DNA from 4 places in the Microtetraspora malaysiensis genome. Region 1 is predicted to be linked to each of the others. Evidence: predicted binding sites of a transcription regulator. Region 1 holds the regulator's gene; each other region holds the start of a gene.
What was found. The regulator LexA, encoded in region 1, represses DNA repair genes until DNA is damaged. The targets are predictions, from matches to a motif close to TCGAACANNTGTTCGA.
Positions count from the first base shown of each region.

Region 1 (5,691 bases):
CTCGGCGTAGGCGGCGAGGGTGGCGAGCTCCGCCGCGGTGAGCACGCGGCCGGTCGGGTTGTGCGGGTTGACCAGGAGCAGCACGTCGGCCCGCTCGTCCGGGACCTCGAACCGCCAGCCGTCGCCGTCCGGCACCATCGGGACGGGGAGCAGCCGCCGGCCCATCTGCGCGATCGTGTCCAGGAACGGGTGGTAGGCCGGGGTGTGCAGGGCGACGGTGTCACCGGGGCGGGTGGTCAGGTGCAGCAGCACCTGGAGCGCCTGGTTGACGTCGCTGTACGAGCGGACGTGGCCGGGGTCGAGGCGGAAGCCGTACCGGGTCTCCATGCGCTCGGCGAACGCCTCGCCGAGGGGGCCGACGGTGGGCTGATCGATCCAGGTGGGGTAGCCGAGGTCGGTCTCGACGCGGCGGATCAGCGCCTCGCGCACCGCTTCCGGAACAGGGAAGTCCATGTCGGCGACCCAGGAGGGGATCACACCGGGTGCGGTCTCCGACCACTTGAGGCCGTCGCGGCGGGATGCCGCCTCAAGGGTGAGCTGATCAAGGTTGCGCGTCACACCAGTAAGCCTATTTGCGGCATTCACCCGCATTGCCCATTGGCCAGCCTGTCACGCTGGTGCTCCGCGGTGACCTGCGTCACCGCGGAGCGACGCGTGGACGAACCGGGCTGCCGGTGTCGTCGGTGGTGCTCCGGCCTTCAGTCAGGCCGGGGGCGCGTCAAAGCTTGCGCAGGACGGCGGTGACCTTGCCCAGGACGGTCGCCTCGTCGCCCGGGATCGGCTCGTAGTTGGCGTTGTGCGGAACCAGCCAGACGTGGCCGTCCTTGCGCTTGAAGGTCTTGACCGTGGCCTCGCCGTCGATCATGGCGGCCACCACGTCGCCGTTGTCCGCGACCGGCTGCTGGCGCACCACGACCCAGTCGCCGTCGGCGATCGCCAGGTCGATCATCGAGTCGCCGCTGACCTGCAGGAGGAACAGCGTGCCCTCGCCGACGAGCTGCTTGGGCAGCGCGAAGATGTCCTCGATGCTCTGCTCGGCCAGGATCGGGCCTCCGGCCGCGATGCGGCCGACGAGCGGCACGTACGCGGCGGTCGGGCGGCTGAAGCTCGGCTCCACCTCAGGGGCGTCCGGATCGACCCACAGCACCGGCTCGCCCGGCAGCCGGACCTCCAGCGCGCGGGGCCGGTGCGGGTCACGGCGCAGGTAGCCCTTGCGCTGCAAGGCGGTGAGCTGATGCGACACGCTTGAGGTGCTGGTCAGCTGGACCGCCTCGCCGATCTCGCGCATCGACGGCGGATATCCGCGCTGCTGCACCGAGTCGCGGATCACCTCGAGGATCTTGCGCTGCCTGGGGGTGAGACCAAGGGCATCCCGCCTGCGCACCGCCAGGTCGTTGACGCTCTCTTCCTGCCCGCTCACCAAACCACCTCCCAATCCGTGTTCTTCATGTCGCACAGAGCGACGGTACCTCGATCGAAGATCATCTTCAAACAATTGTTCGATTCGATGTGAATCGCCGTCACCTGCGCAGTTGTATCGACATCGTACGGGAGTTCGATCGACATCGTGTTCGATATTGCCGAGATTTCGCCGATCTTCTTGTAGGGTGCCGCGCGATGCTGTTGGGGTGGGCGACACGCCCGAGCTTCCAGACGGTTCCGCTGGTTGAACAGCCACTTCGCTCGGCGGGGGTCCGCCGACTTGCGTTCAAGGTCGGGCACTTCTACGGTTGGACCACAACATCTAGTAGTTACAGAGATGTACTTCACCACAGCTTGTGTTTCCGTGACCGCTTCACGACGTTTTCGTGAAGTGGGCGCAAGCGTTTCCAGGGAGGCGATGACGTGCACTGCCCGTTCTGCCGTCACCCGGACACGCGGGTCGTCGACAGTCGCTCGACAGAGGACGGGGCGGCCATCCGCCGCCGGCGTACCTGCTCCGAATGCGGGCGCAGGTTCACCACGCAGGAGACCGTCCTCCTCATGGTCAGCAAGCGCAGCGGGGTGACCGAGCCGTTCTCGCGGGACAAGGTCGTCGCCGGAGTGCGGCGGGCCTGTCAGGGACGCCCGGTCGGCGAGGATTCGCTCGCCCAGCTCGGGCAGCTGGTGGAGGAGAACATCAGGGGCACCGGATGCGCCGAGATCGCCTCGCACGAGGTGGGGCTCGCCATCCTGGGGCCGCTGCGCGAGCTGGACGAGGTCGCCTACCTGCGTTTCGCCTCCGTCTACCGGGGGTTCGAGACGCTCGCCGACTTCGAGGCCGAGATCGAGCAGCTCAGAGGCGCGCGTACCGCCGTCCAGCAGTAGCGGCGGAAGGTGGCGGGGCCGCGCACGTCGGCCGTCGTCACTCAGGGTGATCAAACAGACACGTGATCGGATGCGAGGGGCTCCCACCGGGCCCCGGGAGGGGGAATTCATGACGGAGATCGTGAACGGCACCGAGACGGGCACCGGGGGACGCGGCGGCAAGCGGCCGCGTAAGGGTCTGAAGATGAAGCGCGTCTTCACCACCCCGGGGGTCCATCCGTACGACACGGTCACCTGGGAGCGCCGCGACGTCGTCATGACGAACTGGCGCGACGGCTCGATCAACTTCGAGCAGCGCGGCGTGGAGTTCCCCGACTTCTGGTCGGTCAACGCCACCAACATCGTCACCAGCAAGTACTTCCGCGGCGCCGTCGGCACGCCACAGCGCGAGTCGAGCCTGCGGCAGCTCGTCGACCGCGTCGTCGACGTCTACACCAAGACCGGCGTCGAGAACGGCTACTTCGCCACGGACGAGGACGCCGAGATCTTCGACCACGAGCTGAAGCACGCGCTGGTCCACCAGGTCTTCAGCTTCAACTCGCCCGTGTGGTTCAACGTGGGAACCGCCTCGCCGCAGCAGGTGAGCGCGTGCTTCATCCTGGCCGTGGACGACCAGATGGAGTCCATCCTGGAGTGGTACAAGGAAGAGGGTGTCATCTTCAAGGGTGGCTCCGGCTCCGGGATCAACCTCTCCCGCATCCGTTCCAGCAAGGAGCTGCTCTCCAGCGGTGGCACGGCCAGCGGGCCGGTGTCGTTCATGCGCGGCGCCGACGCCTCGGCGGGCACCATCAAGTCCGGCGGCGCCACCCGCCGGGCGGCCAAGATGGTCGTCCTCGACGTCGACCACCCCGACATCGAGGAGTTCATCGACACCAAGGCGCGCGAGGAGGACAAGATCCGCGCGCTGCGGGACGCCGGGTTCGACATGGACCTCGGCGGCAAGGACATCGTGTCCGTGCAGTACCAGAACGCCAACAACTCCGTCCGCGTCTCCGACGAGTTCATGCGCGCGGTCGAGAACGGCGGCGACTTCGGCCTGCGGGCACGGCTGACCGGCGAGATCATCGAGAAGGTCGACGCCCAGTCGCTGTTCCGCAGGATGGCCCAGGCCGCCTGGGAGTGTGCCGACCCCGGCCTGCAGTACGACGACACGATCAACGACTGGCACACCTGCCCGGAGACCGGGCGCATCACGGCCAGCAACCCCTGCTCGGAGTACCTCCACCTGGACAACTCCTCCTGCAACCTCGCGTCGATCAACCTGCTGAAGTTCCTGCGCGACGACGACACGTTCGACGTGGACAACTTCGTCAAGCTGACCGAGCTGATCATCACGGCGATGGACATCTCGATCACCTTCGCCGACTTCCCGACCGAGAAGATCGGCGAGACCACCCGGGCCTACCGGCAGCTCGGCATCGGCTACGCCAACCTGGGCGCGCTGCTGATGGCCACCGGCCATGCGTACGACTCCGAGGGCGGCCGGGCGATCGCCGCGGCGATCACCTCCCTGATGACCGGAGTCTCCTACCGCCGCTCGGCCGAGCTCGCCGCGATCGTCGGCCCGTACGACGGCTACGAGCGCAACGCGGAGCCGCACAAGCGCGTCATGCGCAAGCACGCGAGCGCCAACGACGACCTGCGTACGCTCGACGCGATGGACAAGACGATCCACGCTGAGGCGACCCGCCAGTGGCAGGAGTGCCTCCGGCTGGGCGAGAAGAACGGCTACCGCAACGCCCAGGCGTCGCTGCTCGCGCCCACCGGCACCATCGGCCTGATGATGGACTGCGACACCACCGGCATCGAGCCCGACCTCGCCCTGGTCAAGTTCAAGAAGCTGGTCGGCGGCGGCTCCATGCAGATCGTCAACCAGACGATCCCGCGGGCGCTGCGGCAGCTCGGCTACCAGGAGGAGCGGGTCGAGGCGATCGTCGAGTACATCTCCGAGCACAGCCACGTGGTGGACGCCCCCGGCCTGCGCACCGAACACTACGAGGTGTTCGACTGCGCGATGGGCGAGCGGGCCATCGCCCCGATGGGCCACGTCCGGATGATGGCCGCCGTCCAGCCGTTCCTGTCCGGCGCGATCTCCAAGACCGTCAACCTGCCCGAGACCGCCACCGTGGACGACATCGAGCAGGTCTACCTGGAGGGCTGGAAGCTCGGGCTGAAGGCCCTGGCCGTCTACCGGGACAACTGCAAGGTCGGCCAGCCGCTCTCGGTGGCGAAGAAGACCTCCGAGAGCGTCTCGGAGGAGACCGCCCCCGAGGTCCAGGTCATCGAGGTGCCCCGGCCCACCCGGCGGCGCCTGCCGAACCAGCGGCCGAGCATCACCACGCGGTTCACCGTGGGCGGGGCCAAGGGCTACATGACGGCGTCGTCCTACCCCGACGACGGCCTCGGCGAGGTCTTCCTCAAGATGTCCAAGCAGGGCTCGACCCTCGCGGGCGTCATGGACGCCTTCTCCGTCGCCATCTCGATCGGCCTGCAGTACGGCGTTCCGCTGGAGACCTACGTCCAGAAGTTCGTCAACATGCGGTTCGAGCCGGCCGGCATGACCGACGACCCGGACGTCCGGATGGCCCAGTCCGTCATGGACTACATCTTCCGGCGGCTGGCGCTCAACTACCTGCCGTACGAGGACCGGGCCGCCCTCGGCATCTTCTCCGCCGCCGAGCGGGCCGCGCAGGCGCGCGGTGAGGACCCGGCCGCGCTGCACGAGGTCGTGGACACGGCGGCGCTGGCCCAGTCCGCGCCGATCGAGCCCAAGCGCGCGGAGGTGGCGCGCCCCGAGCCCAAGCGCTCCTCCTCCGACTCTCTGGAGAGCCACCAGGGCCGTACGGCCGACGCGCCGCTGTGCATGACCTGCGGCACGAAGATGCGCCCGGCGGGTAGCTGCTACGTCTGCGAGGGCTGCGGCAGCACCAGCGGCTGCAGCTGAATCCCGGCGCCGTCAGGGATGTGAAATAGCAAGTCGAAGCGGGGAGCCGGCGAGATTCCGGTTCCCCGCTTCTGCTTGTTCGCTCTGCGCGGATGCTGGGCTTCACGGGTTGGACATGCCCGCTTGGGCTTCAGGGGCGAGCTGCCGACGATGCGATGGCGAGCCGGTGGATTCGTCACTTTGCTGATAGTCGGTGAGGTCGCGCAGGTGCCGGATCGGTGAGGCCAGCAGGACCAACGGTATGCAGATGGCCGCGGCGACAAAGATCATCAGGGTGGCCCGGCCGCTGAGTAGCCCGGCGATCGCTCCGGCGATCAACCCGCCGATCGGGATCGCGCCCCAGGAGACGAAGCGGACCGTGGCCATCACCCGAGGCAGCAGGTCGGGCGGGCTGGCGATCTGCCGGTACGTGCGGGTCACCACGCTGAGCACCACGACGC
Region 1 is NZ_CP191998.1:2,321,201-2,326,891, forward strand. It holds gene ACQP1V_RS11230 (MalY/PatB family protein) at 1-558, opposite strand, end outside; gene lexA (transcriptional repressor LexA) at 719-1,420, opposite strand; gene ACQP1V_RS11240 (hypothetical protein) at 1,417-1,851, opposite strand; gene nrdR (transcriptional regulator NrdR) at 1,846-2,307, shown strand; gene ACQP1V_RS11250 (vitamin B12-dependent ribonucleotide reductase) at 2,417-5,251, shown strand; gene ACQP1V_RS11255 (MFS transporter) at 5,354-5,691, opposite strand, start outside.

Region 2 (5,691 bases), 150 kb from region 1:
GAGCCGGAGATGTAGACGATCCACACCGGGAACGGCTGGAAGCTGAGCAGCCGCGCGACGGTGAACTCCCCGAGTACCAGTGCCAGCGTGAGGAACGACGCGCCGGCCAGGGCCGAGCGCAGGTTCGGGACGATCACCCGGAACATGACGTGCGGCCAGGAGGCCCCGCAGTTGCGCGCCGCCTCCACGAGCGTGCGCACGTCGATCGCGCGCAGCCCCGCGTCCAGTGAGCGGTAGACGTAGGGCAGGGCGAGCACCACGTACGCGAGCACGAGCACCACGGGGAAATCCGGGTTCTGCAAGGCGATGATCGTTTGGTAGAAGGGGGTTGTGGCCAGATATTCCGGCCCGAACCGCAGCACGGTGCCGATCCCCGCGACGAACGTGATCGGCGGGACGACGAGCGGCAGCGTACACACCACTTCCAGGACCGGCCGCAGCCGCGGCGCGCCCAGCCGTACGGCCAGCATGGCCGGCAGGGCGAGCAGCAGGACGACCGCGATGGTCGCCACCGCCAGCGCCAGCGACAGCAGCAGGCTGGAGGCGAACCCGGGAGCCGAGAAGATCTGGCCGTAGGCGTCGAGGCTGAAGCCCTGGGGGTCGTCCACCGTGAACCAGAACGAGGCGGCCATCGGCACCAGGAAGTACACCGCGGCCAGCGCCAGCACGACCACGCGCCAGGCCCGCGGCCGTTCCTTGCGCCCGGGGGCGGAGGACGCGTCCCCGGCGATCGGGGCCGGGGTCAGCGCAGCCATCGGGCGCTCCTCCGTTGCAGCGGCAGGTAGACGGCCATGACCAGCCCGGCGACCACGATCATGTCGAGGCTGAGCGCGAGTGCCACGTTCTCGTGGCCGATGAGGACGTTGCCGGTCAGCGCGTTGGCGATCTGGAGGGTGACCAGCGGCACCGTCGTGCCGACCATCGCCGCGGCCGTGGCGTAGGCGGCGAAGGCGCTGCCGAACAGGAGCACCACCGCGCCGAGCAGTGACGGCGCGAGCACGGGCACGCCCACATACCGCCAGTACTGCCAGGCCGAGGCGCCGTTGTTCAGCGCGGCCTCGCGCCACTGCGGCCGCAGGCCGTCCAGGGCGGGGGTGACGACGAGAACCGTCAGCGGGACGGAGAAATACAGGTAGACCAGGGTGAGTCCCCAGAAGTTGTAGAGGCTCCACCCGTGCTCGCCGAGCCCGAGGGCGCGGGTGACGACGCCGGAGTTGCCCAGCGTGGCGATCCAGGCGAACGCCAGCGGCACCCCGCCGAAGTTCGCCAGGACGCCCGACGCCGTGAGAACGGCCTGGCGCAGCCGGGAGGCGACCACGGCCTGGGCGAGGAAGACGCCGAGGACCGTGCCGAGCACCGCGACCGTCGCCGACAGCTTCACGCTCCCGATCAGCGCGGTGAGATAGGCCCCCTGCAGCGACTCGGCCAGGTTCTCGCCGGTGAACCGCCCCTGGCGGACGAACGTGCCGCCGAGCAGCACGACCAGCGGCGCGCCGAAGACGACCGCGACGAACGCCAGCAGCGGCGCCGTCGCGATCCATCCCCTCGATCTTTTACGGTTCCGGCCCGGCACCGGGACGGAAGCCGTACTTACGGGACGGCTCATCCGGAGACCGCGGCGCCCCAGCCGGAGGCGAGGGTTTCCTTGGCCTTGTTGATCTGGGCCTCGCTCGCGAACGTGGGCGTTCCCTCGACCGCGGGGAGCTTGGCCACGACGGCGGCGTCGGCCGTGCCGTCGGTCTGCATCGCGGGCAGCAGGACCGCGCGGGCGTAGCCCTTGAGGTAGAGGTTCTGGCCCTCGGCGCTGAAGAGGAACTCCTGCCACAGGCGGGCGGCCGCCGGGTGCGGCGCGTCCTTGTTGACGGCCTGCGCGTAGAACTGCGAGTACTTGCCGTCGCTCGGCACGACGACCTTCCAGTCGACGCCCTTGTCCGCGAACTGGTCGGCGTACCCGGCGTTGAGGTAGTCCCAGTCGATGCTGATCGGCGTCTCACCGTTCTGGACGGTGGCCGGGGTGGACTCGACGGGGTTGAAGTTGCCGGCGGCCTTGAGCTTCTTGAAGAACTCCAGGCCCGGCTGGATGTCGTCGAACGAGCCGCCGTCGGCCAGAGCCGCGGCGTAGACCCCGGCGAAGGCCGCGCCCGCCTTGGTCGGGTCGCCGTTCAGGGCGACCTTGCCCTTGTACTCGGGCTTGAGCAGGTCGGCGTACGTCTGGGGGCAGTTCGGCACCCTCTTGGCGTCGCAGCCGATCGAGACGTAGCCGCCGTAGTCGTTGACCCAGCCGCCGTCCGCGGCCTTCTGGCCGTCGGGGATCTTGTCCCACGTCTGCACCTTGTACGGCGCGAACAGGCCCTCCTGGGCGCCGCTCAGGGCGAAGGACTGGCCGAGGTCGAGCACGTCGGGGGCGCGGTCCTGGCCCTTGAGCGTCTTCACCGCGTTGATCTCGTCCGAGCTGGAGCCGTCGGGGTTGTCGCTGGTGATCGTGATGCCGTACTTGCTCGAGAAGGTGTCGAGGAGTTCCCCGTAGTTCGCCCAGTCGCGGGGCAGCGCGATGACGTTGAGCTTGCCTTCCTTCTTGGCGGCCTCAACCAGCTTGTCCATCCCGCCGAAGTCGGCGACGGAGGTGGCGGCCTTCGCGTCGGGTCCTCCGGAGGACGTGTTCTCGGCGGGTGCGGCTCCGCAGGCCGCGCTCAAGGGGATGGCCAGGGACAGGGTGGCCACGAGGCCGGCGATGCGTGCAGACACGCTTTTGTCTCCCGCTGTCGTACATGAATCGAACATGGGCGAACCCGATGTAACTGAGCAAACCCAGTTAGCCCTGGGCAGATTGCGCTTTGGTGAACAGAAGGGCCCGAGATGATGGCGCTTTGTGAACGGGTCGCGGCGCGTTCCCCCCGACCGGGTTGCGGTCGATCTTCTGAGAACATATGTTCGAAGGTAGTACGTAGCGCCCGCCTTCCCCCGGGTGCCGACCATGGGGGGAAGATCCATCTTGAGCAGACTTTACGGCGATCCGATCGAGGTGTGGGTCAGGGACGGCCGGCCCGCCCAGTTCGTCTGGCGCGACCGTCTCTACGCGATCCGCCAGGTCCAGGATCACTGGGTGGTGGCCCGCGAGTGGTGGAAGACCTCCGACGCCGACCCGGGTGAGCGGCGGTTCTGGCGGGTCGAGGCCGGCATGGGCCCCGGCGTCGGGACCTACGAGCTGCGCTTCGACACCGCGAGCCGCGGCTGGCTGCTGCTGAGGGCGTGGGACTGATGGCCTCCTTCGTCCATCTCCACGTGGCCTCGGCCTACTCCCTCCGGTACGGCACGGCCTTCCCGCCCGCCCTGGTCGCGCGCGCGGCGGCCCACGGCATGGACACCCTCGCACTGACCGACCGCGACGGCCTCTACGGCGTGATCAAGCACATCCAGGCATGCCACGCCGAGGGGCTCGCCCCCATCGCCGGCGTCGACCTGGTCCTGCGCGCCCACGACCACCGTGCGGCGCGCGGCGGGCGCGCGGGCGTCCACGGCGACGCCGGGGAGACCCGGGGCGACGGCCCGGCGGGCGACGACGAGCGGCGGGTCGTCGTCCTGGCCCGCGCGGACGGCTGGGGCCCCCTGTGCCGCCTCGTCACCGCCGCCCACCACGCGGGCGAGCGTGGCGAGCCGTACGTGACGCGCGAGATGCTCGCCGAGCACGCGCGCGGGCCCGCGGGCGAGCCCCGGCTGGTGGTGCTGCTCGGGCCCAGGTCCGACGTCGGCCGCGCGGCGGCCGGGCAGCGCGACGAGGAGGCGCGGGCGTTGCTGGCCGACTGGCGCGCCGCGGCGCCCGACGTCGTGGTCGAGGTGGCCGACCATTACGGCTACCGCGACGCGAACGTCGCCGCCCGGATGCTCGGCCTGGCCGACTGGGCGGGCCTCCCCGCCGTGCTGACCAACGCGGTGCGCCACCTCGACCCCGACGACCACCAGGTCGGCAACGTGCTGGACGCCGCGCGCCGGCTCGCGCCGCTGCACGCCCGGCACCTGGAGCAGTCCTCCCAGGCGTACCTCAAGAGCGGTGAGGAGATGGCCCGGGTGGCGGAGCGGGTCTGCGGCGGCGACCGGAGCCGGATGGCCCGGCTCCTGGCGGAGACGCGCCGCGTGGCGGAGCGGTGTGCGCTCGACCCGGTCGAGATCGTCCCGCTGCTGTCCGACCCGCCGGGCGCGCCGCACCTGCCCGAGGTCGGCGGCGACCCGGTCCCGATGCTGCGGAGCCGCTGCGAGGAGGGGCTGCGCCGCCGGGGGATGGAACGGTCGAAAGAAGCCAGGGAGCGGCTCACCGCCGAGCTGGACATCATCGAGCGGAAGCGGCTGTCCGGCTACTTCGTCGCGGTGGCCGACATCACCGACATGATCCGCGGCATGGGGGTGCGCTGCGCGGTCCGCGGCTCCGGCGCGGGCAGCCTGGTCAACTACCTCGCCGGCATCGGCGAGGTGAATCCCCTCGAACACGGCCTGCTCATGGAGCGCTTCCTGTCCGAGGGCCGCCGCGGCCTGCCGGACATCGACGTGGACGTCGAGTCCGCGCGCCGGCTCGACTGCTACCGCGCCATCCTCGGCCGGTACGGCGAGGCCCAGGTGGCCTGCGTCTCCATGATGGAGACCTACCGGGCGCGCAGCGCGATCAGGGACGTCGGCTCCGCCATGGGGCTGCCCCCGCACGAGATCGACGCCATCGCGAAGGCGTTCCCGCACATCCGCGCCAAGCAGATCCGGGCCGCCCTGGCCGACCTCCCCGAATTGCGCGACAGCGGCCTGAACGACCGGTCGCTGGAGACCGTGTTCCGGCTCGCGGAGAAGCTCGACGGGCTGCCCCGGCACATCGCGCTGCATCCGTGCGGCGTGCTGGTCGGCAACGCGGCGCTGCGCGACCGCACGCCGGTGGAGCGCAGCATGCTCGACTTCCCGATGTCGCAGTTCGACAAGGACGACGTCGAGGAGGCGGGCCTGCTCAAGCTGGACGTGCTCGGCGTGCGGATGCAGTCCGCGATGGCCCACGCGCTGGACGAGATCGAGCGGGTCGACGGCGTGCGGGTCGACCTGGACGCCGTCCCGCGCGACGACGTGGACACCTACGACATGATCTGCTCGGGCCACACGATCGGCTGCTTCCAGATCGAGTCGCCCGGCCAGCGCGAGCTGGTCGCCAAGCTGGAGCCGCGCACGATGCACGACCTGATCGTGGACATCTCGCTGTTCCGGCCGGGCCCGGTCAACTCCGACATGGTCACGCCGTACCTGGAGGCCAGGCACGGCTTCCGGCGGCCGTCGTACGCGCACGAGGAGCTGCGCGGGGCGCTGCGGGAGACCCACGGCGTGGTCGTCTTCCACGAGCAGGTGCTGAAGGTCGTCGACGTCATGACCGGCTGCGGGCTGTCGGAGGCGGAGCAGGCCCGCCGCGCCCTCGGCACGCCGGAGGGCAGGGAGGCGGTCCACGACTGGTTCGTGCCGCTGGCCGCGGAGAGGGGGTTCGACCCTGCCACGGTGGAGAAGGCGTGGAAGGTCCTCGACGCGTTCGGCGCGTTCGGGTTCTGCAAGGCGCACGCGGCGGCGTTCGCGCTGCCGACCTACCAGTCGGCGTGGCTGAAGCGGCATCACGCGGCCGCCTTCCTGGCGGGCGTGCTCACCCACGAGCCGGGCATGTATCCGAGCCGGGTGATC
Region 2 is NZ_CP191998.1:2,166,952-2,172,642, forward strand. It holds gene ACQP1V_RS10545 (ABC transporter permease) at 1-755, opposite strand, end outside; gene ACQP1V_RS10550 (ABC transporter permease) at 743-1,606, opposite strand; gene ACQP1V_RS10555 (ABC transporter substrate-binding protein) at 1,603-2,745, opposite strand; gene ACQP1V_RS10560 (DUF6504 family protein) at 2,993-3,259, shown strand; gene ACQP1V_RS10565 (DNA polymerase III subunit alpha) at 3,259-5,691, shown strand, end outside.
Region 2: the regulator LexA is predicted to act here: its motif matches at 2,920-2,935, upstream of ACQP1V_RS10560 (DUF6504 family protein).

Region 3 (5,691 bases), 4.1 Mb from region 1:
GGGAAAGGCGAACTCCGTCATGAGGTCGACGAAGCCGATGTTCCGATAGAGCCGCCGCGCCACCGTCGGGGCGTCGTGCGTCGAGAGCACGGCCGTACGCTCCGGCCGGCCCTCGCAGATGGTGTGGATCAGCCGGCGGCCGACGCCCTTGCCCTGGTGGCCGGGGAGGACGTGGATCTCCGCGATCTCCAGCGCGTCGCCGAACCACTCCTCGGTGGTCGCGCCGCCGGACTGGTCGGCCAGGGATCGCGCCACGATGTCGTGCCACCATTGCCCCGGCATCCCGTGGAATCCATAAGCAAAGCCAATGATTTCCGGATTTTCCGCGAGAACGCAGATGAAATCTGGATATGTCGCGTGGTTGCGCATAATGCCGAGGCGGCCGGAGAACTGGTCGGGAGGCGGTCGCATGGCGGCCATATAGATGGTGAGGACCGTGTCGAGCACCTCGACGAACTCGTCAGGGCCGATCCGCCGCAGCTCGATCATCGCGCATCCGGGGCGCAGGCCCCGCCCCTCCGGGCGAGGGGAGCGCCCTCGTCGTACCCGTCCGGTCCCGTGGGCTCAGGGGATTCCGCGATGGCCAACGCACGTCTGCTTTCTGGTCGGGAACCCGGCGGGAGCACCGTGTCCGTGGCGGAAGGAATCGGGGCCGCCGCGATTCCGACCGCCTTTCTGCGAACCGCGCGCGACGGCCTCGGCGGGAGGGCCGGGCGCTGTTCCCCGGCTTTCAGCCGCGGAAGGACACCGATTTCCGCACATTAGCAAAGCCGTTTCCCGTGCCGCCGTCCGGCGAGAACTCCGCTGACGGCCCGCGTGGCGGCGGCGCCGGCGACGATCCAGGAGCGCCGCCGCCATCGGCGTCGTCCGCGGTGCTCCGGCGTTCAGGCCGGGGAGCGGGTCACTCCACCTCGGCCGCGGTGCCGCCGGTGATCCTGATCAGCTCGTCGAACGAAGTGGGGAAGACCGTGTGCGAGTGGCCGGCGGCGGCCCAGACGACCTCGTGCTTGGCCAGCCAGGTGTCCACCAGCGTGCGTATGGGGGCCGGATGGCCCACCGGCGCCACGCCCCCGATCGCCTGCCCGGTGTGAAGGCGGACGAACTCCGGCGTGGCACGCCGTACCTTGGCGGCGCCCACGAGTCCCGCGATCAGCTCCGTGTTCACCCGGTGCGCGCCGCTGGTGAGGACCAGGAGCGGCGCGCCGTCCGCGTCGAAGATCAGGCTGTTGGCGATCGCCCCCACCTCGCAGCCGAGCTGCTCGGCGGCGGCTGCGGCGGTCGGCACGGATTCGGGAAAAACCACGACATCACCCTCGACGTCATGGGAGCGCAGGACCTCTGTCACACGGGCGACGTTCGGATGCAACTTTTCGAGCATCAGGCAACTCTAATCAGGTGGACACGCCATGGGCCACGCATTACCACCCAATGGCGAGTACCCGGGATTATCGCTTCCGTGGGTTAATGTCCATTGATCGAACACTGGGAGACAACTGAAAGGGTTGGTCCGAATGGGGGCTCGACGGTGGGCTGCCGCCGCGACGCTCGTCACGGTGGGGGCCGTGACGGTCGCGGGCTGCGGCACGGCTGGAACAGGACAGGCGAAAACGGACGCTACACGGCCGGTGGCCGCCACCGCGCCGGTCTCGGTGCCGGTATCGGCGCCGGTCCGCATGGAGCCCACGCGCGTGACGCCGGTGGCGGTGACGACCGGCACCGGAGTACGCGCGGCCGCCGCGGGGTTCGCGCCGTTCACCGCGCCCGGCCGGACGCTCAAGCCCGGCTCCAGGGGAACCGAGGTCAAGGCGCTGCAGGCGCGGCTGAAGGAGCTCGGCTACGTGCCCGGCCCGCTCGACGGCCAGTACGGCGGGACCACCCAGATGGCGGTGTGGGCGTTCCAGAAAGTCCAGGGCATCACGCCGACGAGCACGGTGGCGAGCCGCACCTGGCGTGCGCTGGAGAACCCCAAGGCGCCCAAGGTCCTGGTACCGCGCGGCAAGCCGGACCGGGTCGAGGTCAACCTTGCCAAGCAGATCATGGTGCTGTACTCCGGCGGTGAGGCGAAGCTCATCTCGCACGTCTCCTCCGGAAGCGGGATCCCGTACACGGAGTACGCCATGTGGAACGGCAAGCGGACGAAGTTCACCGGCAGCGCCAGGACGCCGACGGGCGACTACAAGACGACTTGGCGCCGGAGCGGCTGGCACCGGTCCTACCTGGGGCAGCTCTACAACCCGATCTTCTTCAACGGCGGCATCGCCCTCCACGGCGCGCTGTCCGTGCCGCTCTATCCCGCGTCCCACGGGTGCGTGCGGTTGCCGATGAAGGTGGCCGAGATCCTGCCCGGAATGCTCGGCACCGGCGTTCCCGTCCACGTGCGGGGGAAGTTCGTCCGCTGACGCGCGAGTCCTGCTTGTCCAGGTCGATCACCGGGCCCGGGGCGTCTCGCCCCGGGCCCGCGTCGTGCTCCGGATCGCGCGCCGCCCGGGAAGCCGCGCCGGGGCGTCAACCTTCGGAGGGATTTCCGGTCGCCCTGACGACGACCGTCCACTCTCGAAAGCCCTTGCCGGTAGGCCTTTCCGCGTTTCCGGTGGTCAGCGATCGTGCCGCGGCCGCATGACTCAGTCGAACCCTTGTTCGCCACGATGCTTGACAGTGAACCTGGTCGAATTTATGTTCGAGGCGGTGAGTGCGGGACTCGCGGCTCGCACTCACCCCGTTGGATGCCGTGCCTTCGTCGTCGGCGGAGACGAGCGCGGTGCGGTCCACGGCGTGGGCCGGACGGGGAGAGGGGAAGCTCCTCGTCCGGTCGCCGTGACAGATTGTCGGTGCCGTCTGCAAAGGTGATCTCACCGGCGAGCAGCGCCGGAAGCCACGACTCAAGGAGGCGGGCGTGACTGGACAGGTCGATGACCGCAGGAGCGGGCCCAAAGTCCCACAGGCTGTTCTGGCGCATCTCGCGGACGCCCGTGCCTGCCTGGCGGACGCCATCGGAGGCTCCGCGCCGGCGGACAGGTACGTGTCGGCCCATCTTGCGGCGCTCAAGGCGGCGGCGGCCGTGCTGGCCGCTCGTCCCCGGCCCATGGACGGTCGGCGGCGTCGGCTGCGCAGCGCCTGGGAGCTGCTGCCCGAGGCCGAGCCCAAGCTGGCGGATTGGGCCGCGTTCTTCGCGGTGAGCGCCACCAAGCGCGCGGCGGCGGAGGCGGGGATGACCCGCGTGGTCAGTCAGCGCGACGCCGAGGAGCTCATCGCCGAGGCGGACAGGTTCGTCGGCGAGATCGAGACTCTTCTCGGGGTGCCGGGCCAGTCGGCCCTGCCCATGGCGGGATGAGCGGCGGCTGTCGCGCCTGAGCCCAGAGCGGTCGGCGCGGTCCGTGTGTCTCTTCGGTGTGTCTCTTATGACGGCGTCAGTTCTTACGACGACGCCGGTTCTCATGGTCAGGGCCCCGAGCGGCCGGACCGGCCGGCTCGGGGCCCATAACGATCGCGCGTGTTCAGTAAGGAACGGCGGCGTCGCCGGTCAGAAGGACTCCACGGCCCGGCGGGCCTCCGCGTCCAGCACGCCCCAGCTGATGAACTCCTCGGTCAGCTCCACCGGCGACTTGTCATAGATGACCGCAAGCGAGCGCAGGTCCTCCTGGCGGATCGACAGCACCTTGCCGTTGTAGTCGCCACGCTGGCTCTGGATGGTCGCGGCGTACCTGGCGAGCGGGCCCGCCTTGTCCTTCGGAAGCTGCGAGAGCCGCTCCAGGTCGATGACAAGCTTCGGCGCGGGCGCCAACGGGCTGGGAGCGGCACCCCCGGGGAGCAGCTCAGACACCGGAACACCGTAGAATTCGGCAAGCTCGGCCAGCTTCTGCACGGTCACCGCGCGGTCGCCGCGCTCATAGGAGCCGACCACGACGGCCTTCCACCGGCCACGTGACTTCTCTTCTACCCCGTGCAGGGAGAGCCCCTGCTGGGTGCGGATCGCGCGCAGTCGCGCGCCGAGCGACTTGGCGTAGTCAGACGGCATCGTGGGCCCCCGGCTCTCTATGTCTGTTCTCAACTTGATTCTCCTTCCTTGTCCCGTATGCACAGAACACCGGGGCGGGCGCCTGAGGCAGGCACCTTCGGTGACCGCTGCGTCGGGTTTTACCCAGGAAGGTCGCGTGTTGTGGTTACGGACAGTGACGGTAAAGCCGCCACTCGCAAAGGTCAAGCTGATTGGAAAAAAGAGCCCCAAACAGTGTTCTCCCCTCAATCCCCCCATCCGAGACTGCCTCGGCGTTTCCGGCGAGTGACGCCCAGAGCGAACGCGGGCCCTTTTGCGGCCATCGCCGCTGGCAGGAGGGGGTGACCCGGTCAGGCGCGCCGAAACCGGACTGGTAACCTGGGGCCGCCAGACACCCTTTAAGCCCCGTCCTGTGAGGCGGGAAAGGTGGTGATATCTCCATGTCCGATGCCCGAAATCAGGCCCGAGCGGTCCTAGAGGGTCCCGACATCCACCGGGCGTTGACCCGCATCGCGCACGAGATCCTCGAACGCACCAAGGGTGCGGAGAAAGTCGTGCTGCTCGGCATCCCGACGCGCGGCGCGACGCTCGCCTTCCGGATCGCGGAGCGCATCTCCCAGTTCGAGGGCGTGAAGGTGCCCGTCGGCACCATCGACATCACGATGTACCGCGACGACCTCCGGCTGCGTCCCGCGCGTCCCCTCGGCCGTACGGACCTTCCCGCCGAGGGCGTGGACGGCAGGACGGTCGTCCTCGTCGACGACGTGCTCTTCTCCGGCCGGACCGTCCGCGCGGCGCTCGACGCGCTCAACGACGTGGGCCGCCCGCGGGCCGTCCAGCTCGCCACCCTGGTCGACCGTGGCCACCGCGAACTGCCCATCCGAGCCGACTACGTCGGTAAGAACCTGCCGACCTCCAAGAGCGAGAAGGTGAAGGTCTACCTCCAGGAGATCGACGGACGCGACGCCGTACTGCTCATCAAGGGAGACGACCGGCCCGGCGCCGGCGAGACGAACGGGGAGCGGTGAGCACGATGAAGCGGCATCTGATCTCGGCGGGGGACCTGACCCGCGACGACGCCCTGCTCGTCCTCGACACGGCCGAGGAGCTGGCCCGGGTCTCCGAGCGCTCCATCAAGAAGCTGCCGACGCTGCGGGGCCGCACGGTGGTCAACCTCTTCTACGAGGACTCCACCCGGACCCGCATCTCGTTCGAGGCCGCGGCCAAGCGGCTGTCCGCCGACGTCATCAACTTCTCGGCCAAGGGGTCGAGCGTGTCGAAGGGCGAGTCGCTCAAGGACACGGCGCTGACCCTTGAGGCCATGGGCGCGGACGCGGTCGTCATCAGGCACGCCGCCTCCGGCGCCCCGCACCGCCTGGCCAACTGGGTGCGCGGCAGCGTGGTCAACGCCGGCGACGGCACCCACGAGCACCCCACGCAGGCGCTGCTCGACGCGTTCAGCATGCGGCGCAGGATGGGCCGGATCGAAGGGCTCAAGGTCGCCATCGTGGGCGACATCCTGCACAGCCGGGTCGCCCGGTCGAACGTCCTGCTGCTGCAGGCGCTCGGCGCCGAGGTGACCCTGGTCGCCCCGCCGACTCTGCTGCCCGTGGCCGTCGACACCTGGCCCTGCCAGGTCTCCTACGACCTGGACGCGGTGCTGCCGAAGTCCGACGTCGTCATGATGCTCCGCGTGC
Region 3 is NZ_CP191998.1:6,470,291-6,475,981, reverse strand. It holds gene ACQP1V_RS30510 (GNAT family N-acetyltransferase) at 1-489, opposite strand, end outside; gene ACQP1V_RS30505 (YbaK/EbsC family protein) at 902-1,378, opposite strand; gene ACQP1V_RS30500 (L,D-transpeptidase family protein) at 1,626-2,399, shown strand; gene ACQP1V_RS30495 (SAV_6107 family HEPN domain-containing protein) at 2,894-3,331, shown strand; gene bldD (transcriptional regulator BldD) at 3,521-4,015, opposite strand; gene pyrR (bifunctional pyr operon transcriptional regulator/uracil phosphoribosyltransferase PyrR) at 4,435-5,022, shown strand; gene ACQP1V_RS30480 (aspartate carbamoyltransferase catalytic subunit) at 5,028-5,691, shown strand, end outside.
Region 3: the regulator LexA is predicted to act here: its motif matches at 2,626-2,641, upstream of ACQP1V_RS30495 (SAV_6107 family HEPN domain-containing protein).

Region 4 (5,691 bases), 680 kb from region 1:
CCAACCCGTCTCGGTGTGGGCCACCGCGTTCGCCGCGGTGGTGGCCTTCATGGGGATCGGGCTCGTCGACCCCATCCTCCCGTCGATCGCGCAGGGGCTGCACGCCACGCCCAGCCAGGTGTCGCTGCTGTTCACCAGCTACTTCCTGGTCACCGCGGTCGCGATGCTGGTCACCGGCTGGGTCTCCAGCCGGATCGGCGGCAAGCGCACCCTCCTGCTCGGTCTCGCGCTCGTCGTCGTCTTCGCCGCGCTGGCCGGGACCTCCGGCACGGTCGGCCAGCTCGTCGGCTTCCGCGCCGGATGGGGCCTCGGCAACGCGCTCTTCGTGGCCACCGCGCTCGCCGTGATCGTCGGCGCGGCCAGCGGCGGTGCGGAGAAGGCGATCATCCTCTACGAGGCCGCGCTCGGCCTCGGCATCTCCCTGGGCCCGCTGGTCGGGGCGCTGCTCGGCGACTGGAACTGGCGTGCGCCCTTCTTCGGCACCGCGACGCTGATGGCCGTCGGGTTCGTCCTGATCGTGACCCTGCTCGCGCCGACGCCGAAGCCCGCCATGCGGACCCGGCTGAGCGACCCGATCCGCGCGCTGGCCCACGGCGGCCTGTCCACCACCGCCTTCACCGCGCTCTTCTACAACTTCGCGTTCTTCACCGTGCTGGCGTTCACCCCGTTCATCCTCGGCATGTCCGCGTACGGCATCGGCGCGGTGTTCTTCGGGTGGGGCGTCTGTGTGGCGCTGGCCTCCGTCTTCGGCGCGCCGTGGCTGCAGCGCCGCCTCGGGTCGGTCCGCGTGCTGCTGCTCTCCCTCGCGCTGCTCGCCGTCCTCCAGGTGGGCATCGCCCTCTCCGGGCAGGCCGGGACCGTGGTCTTCGTGATCCTGTGCGGCATCCCCATCGGGTTCAACAACACGATCTTCACCGAGGCCGCGATGGAGGTGTCGGACGCGCCCCGTCCCGTCGCCTCGGCCGGCTACAACTTCGTCCGCTGGATGGGCGGGGCGCTCGCGCCGTACATCGTGACCAAACTGGGCGAGGAGTTCGGCGAGGCCGTGCCGTACTACGTGGGGGCGGCCTGCTGCGTTGTGGGCATCGCGATCCTGTTCACCCGGCGGCACCACCTGGCCGCGCTCGACCACGTCGACACCGATCACACCTTTCGCGACGCGTCGCCCGCGCAGGCATAAAACGTGCAGTTTGGGGCGTTCTGCGCCTTGGTTCTACGCTGGGACCACCGCCGGACGAAAGGACGATCGTGACGACTGCGCCGCTGATCGGTGTGCTCGCCCTCCAGGGCGATGTGCGCGAGCACGCCCGCGCCATCGAGGACGCGGGGGCGAGGGCGATGGCCGTACGCCGCAAGAGCGAACTGGACGCGGTCGACGGGCTGGTCATCCCCGGCGGGGAGTCCACCGCGATGTGGAAGCTCGCGACCGCGTTCGACCTGCTCGAACCGCTCAAACTGCGGATCAAGGAGGGGCTGCCCGCGTACGGCTCCTGCGCCGGGATGATCATGCTGGCCGACCGCATCGAGGGCGGCGCCGACGGTCAGGAGACGATCGGCGGCATCGACATGGTCGTCCGCCGCAACGCCTTCGGCCGCCAGGTCGACTCCTTCGAAGCCGATCTCGACTTCGCCGGACGCGGCTCCGTCCGGGCGGTTTTCATCCGCGCACCCTGGGTCGAATCGGTCGGCGCCGACGTTGAGGTGCTGGGCCGGGCCGAGCCCGGGGGTAGGATCGTCGCGGTCCGACAGGGACCTTTGCTCGCGACGTCCTTCCATCCCGAGCTGACGGGAGATGCGCGGGTCCACTCGTATTTTGTCGAAATGGTGAGGGAGTTCTAGGCGATGTCCGGCCACTCCAAATGGGCGACGACGAAGCACAAGAAGGCCGCGCTCGACTCCAAGCGCGGCAAGCTGTTCGCCAAGCTCATCAAGAACGTCGAGGTCGCGGCCCGGACCGGTGGACCCGACCCGGACGGCAACCCGACCCTCTACGACGCCATCACCAAGGCGCGTAAGAACTCCGTCCCCATCGACAACATCGAGCGGGCGCGCAAGCGCGGCGGCGGCCTGGAGGCCGGCGGCGCCGACTGGCAGACCATCATGTACGAGGGCTACGCCCCGGGCGGCGTGGCCGTCCTGATCGAGTGCCTCACCGACAACCGCAACCGCGCGGCGTCCGAGGTCCGGGTCGCGCTGACCCGTAACGGCGGCTCGCTCGCCGACCCGGGCTCGGTGTCGTACATGTTCAACCGCAAGGGCGTCGTCATCGTGCCGAAGGCCGGCGACCTCTCCGAGGACGACGTGCTGCTGGCCGTCCTCGACGCGGGCGCCGAGGAGGTCAACGACCTCGGCGACAACTTCGAGGTGGTGTGCGAGGCCACGAACCTGGTCCCGGTCCGCTCCGCGCTCCAGGACGCCGGCGTCGAGTACGAGTCGGCCGAGCAGAGCTTCCTGCCGACCATGAACATCCCGCTCGACGAGGACGGCGCCCGCAAGGTCTTCCGCCTCATCGACGCCCTCGAGGACAGCGACGACGTGCAGAACGTCTGGGCCAACTTCGATGTCTCCGACGAGATCATGGAGAAGCTCGAGGCGTAGTCCCGCCTCCGCGTGACCCCGCCGCCACGACGGCGAGCGGCGCGGGTCACGCGGAAAACGGTTGGCGCCGGACCGGCGATCCGCATATTTTGTGCGATCGTGGATATTCGTGATCTCACCGTCGACGATCTCGACGCGGTGCTGGACAACCGTAAGCGGGCCTTCGGGCCCATCTCCGGCAGCGACATCGAAACGTGGCGCGGGCTGGTGGTGCCCGTGTTGCCGACCGGGCGCTACATCGGTGCCTTCGACGGTCCCCGTCTGATCGCCACGGCCCGGATCAACGCGTTCACCCAGTGGTGGCACGGCCGCCCGATGCCGATGGGCGGCGTCGCGAGTGTCACCGTCGCCCCCGAGGACCGGGGCCGCGGCGTGGGCCGGGCGATCACGCAGGCCGTCATCGAGCGCGCGGCCGAGCTCGGGGACGTCGTCTCCGCGCTCTATCCCGCCACCACGCCGCTCTATCGGAGCATGGGCTGGGAGCACGCGGGCGGCCTGACCAGGGTCACTCTCCCCACCGAGGCGCTGCGCGGGCTGGATGCGGCCGGCCCCGGCGTCAAGCTGCGCCGGATGGGCCCCGACGACGCGCCGGAGCTGATCGCGACCATCGGGCGGATCCACGCCGCGACCCGCGCCTCCGGCCCGCTCTGCTACGACGAGCGCACGTGGCGGCTGTGGCTGGCCGAGGACGACGACTTCTGCTATGTCGCCGATGACGGGTTCCTGATCTACCGGTGGAACAGCGGCGACATCCAGGTCGACAACTGCGTGGCCGGATCCGAGGCCACCGCGCGGGCCCTGTGGTCCCTGGTCGGCACCGCCTCCTCGGTCGCCAAGTCCGTCACCGCGGTCGTCGAGCCGTACGACCCGGTGCTCTGGCTGCTCCGGGAGCGGAGCAAGGACGAGATCCGGCAGACACGCTGGATGTTCCGCGTGATCGACCTGCCCGCCGCCGTCGCGCGGCGCGGTTTCCCCGCCGGGATCTCGGTGGACACCGTCATCCATGTGGAGGACCCGCAGCGGCCGGCGAACAGCGGAGCCTGGAGACTGGAGATCTCCTCGGGGGCGGGGTCCGTCAGCCCGTCGTCGGGAGCCGGACCCGCCTTCGGCGTCCGCGGCCTGTCCGCGCTGTTCGCGGGCGTCCCCATGGCCACGCTGCGCCGCGCCGGTCTGGTCACGGGTGGCTCCGCCGAGGACGATGAGGCGCTTGACGCGGCCTTCCGCTGCGCCGCGTACATGCTCGACTACTTCTGATCCGCGGTTACCCGTGATCTCGCGCCTCCACCGGGAGTAGAGTTCTTCGCCGAACACGTGTTCGGCGAAGAATGGATCCCGGGGGAGGCGTTCCGGTGCGGTTGCCCGAGCTGAGGGTGATGGGGGTCGATCCGGGGCTGACCCGGTGCGGCCTCGGAGCGGTCGAGGGTCGTCCGGGTGCGCCGCTGCGCATGGTGGCCGTCGGCGTGGTGCGCACGCCCGCCGAGGACGACATCGGTGCCCGGCTGGTCGCCATCGAGGCCGAGATCGAGCGCTGGCTCGACGAGATCAAGCCCGACGCGGTGGCCGTGGAGCGGGTCTTCGCCCAGCACAACCTGCGTACGGTCATGGGCACCGCGCAGGCGTCCGCGGTCGCCATCACCTGCGCCGCGCGGCGCGGCCTGCCGGTCGCGCTGCACACGCCGAGCGAGGTCAAGGCCGCCATCACGGGGAACGGCAACGCCGACAAGAAGCAGGTCGGCACCATGGTGACCCGCGTGCTCAGGCTCGACGCCATGCCGAAGCCCGCCGACGCCGCCGACGCCCTGGCCCTCGCCATCTGCCATGTCTGGCGCGGCGCCGCGCAGAACCGGCTGGCCCAGGCCCAGGCCCTGGCCGGGCGGGGACGGCCTGTCGCGCTCCAGCCCGGATACCGCCATCCCGGAGCCGGGCGGTGACCCCGGCGACGTCGCCAGCCGTCGCTATGTCGGCCGCTTCTGGTAGGACTGGGGTCCGCGAAGCAGGGCGGGCCGATCGGGGAGGGAGCGCGCAGTGATCGCATCCGTGGCGGGCCGGGTGACCGGGATCGGGCCGGAGGCCGCCGTGGTCGAGGTCGGCGGGGTCGGCGTGCTGGTGCACTGCACGCCCGGCACGCTGGCCGGGCTGCGGATGGGCGAGCCCGGCAGACTCGCCACCTCGCTGGTGGTCCGCGAGGAGTCGCTCACGCTGTACGGCTTCGCCTCCGAAGACGAGCGGACCCTGTTCGAGATGCTGCAGACGGCGAGCGGGGTCGGACCGCGCATCGCGCTCGCCATGCTGGCCGTCCACACGCCGAGCGCGCTCCGGGTGGCCGTCGCGACCGCCGACATCAAGGCGCTGACCATGGTCCCCGGCATCGGCCAGAAGGGCGCCCAGCGCATCGTCCTGGAGCTCAAGGGCAAGCTCGGCACGCCGGAGGACGCGGTCAACGCCGCGCTCGGCGGCGGCGCGCCGGTGCTTCCCTGGCGTGACCAGGTCCACTCCGGCCTGGTCGGCCTCGGATACTCGGCCAAGGACGCGGACGAGGCCGTCGCCGTGGTGGCGCCCGAGGCCGACGCCGAGGTGACGGCCGGCCGGTCCCCCCAGGTCGCCACCCTGCTCAAGTCGGCCCTGCGCGCGCTGAGCGTCCGGTGAGCCGTCCGATGAACGTTTCAGCGCACCGCCGGCGCCGGGGGAGGCCGTCATGAGCATCGACCGCGACCTGGTTTCGCCCGACGCCGAGGGGGACGAGCACGCCATCGAGGCGGCGCTGCGTCCCCGCCGCCTGGAGGAGTTCATCGGCCAGGGGCGGGTGCGCGAGCAGCTCTCGCTGGTGCTGGAGAGCGCCCTGCGCCGCAGCCGGCCGCCGGACCACGTGCTGATGAGCGGTGGCCCCGGCCTGGGCAAGACCACACTCGCCATGATCATCGCGGCCGAGCTGGGCGCGCCGCTCCGGATGACCTCCGGCCCGGCGCTGGAGCGCGCCGGCGACCTCGCCGCGATCCTCTCGACCCTCTCCGAGGGCGAGGTCCTCTTCATCGATGAGATCCACCGCATGGCCCGCCCGGCCGAGGAGATGCTCTACCTCGCGATGGAGGACTT
Region 4 is NZ_CP191998.1:3,000,934-3,006,624, forward strand. It holds gene ACQP1V_RS14360 (MFS transporter) at 1-1,180, shown strand, start outside; gene pdxT (pyridoxal 5'-phosphate synthase glutaminase subunit PdxT) at 1,249-1,839, shown strand; gene ACQP1V_RS14370 (YebC/PmpR family DNA-binding transcriptional regulator) at 1,843-2,598, shown strand; gene ACQP1V_RS14375 (GNAT family N-acetyltransferase) at 2,698-3,852, shown strand; gene ruvC (crossover junction endodeoxyribonuclease RuvC) at 3,963-4,529, shown strand; gene ruvA (Holliday junction branch migration protein RuvA) at 4,624-5,244, shown strand; gene ruvB (Holliday junction branch migration DNA helicase RuvB) at 5,294-5,691, shown strand, end outside.
Region 4: the regulator LexA is predicted to act here: its motif matches at 3,902-3,917, upstream of ruvC (crossover junction endodeoxyribonuclease RuvC).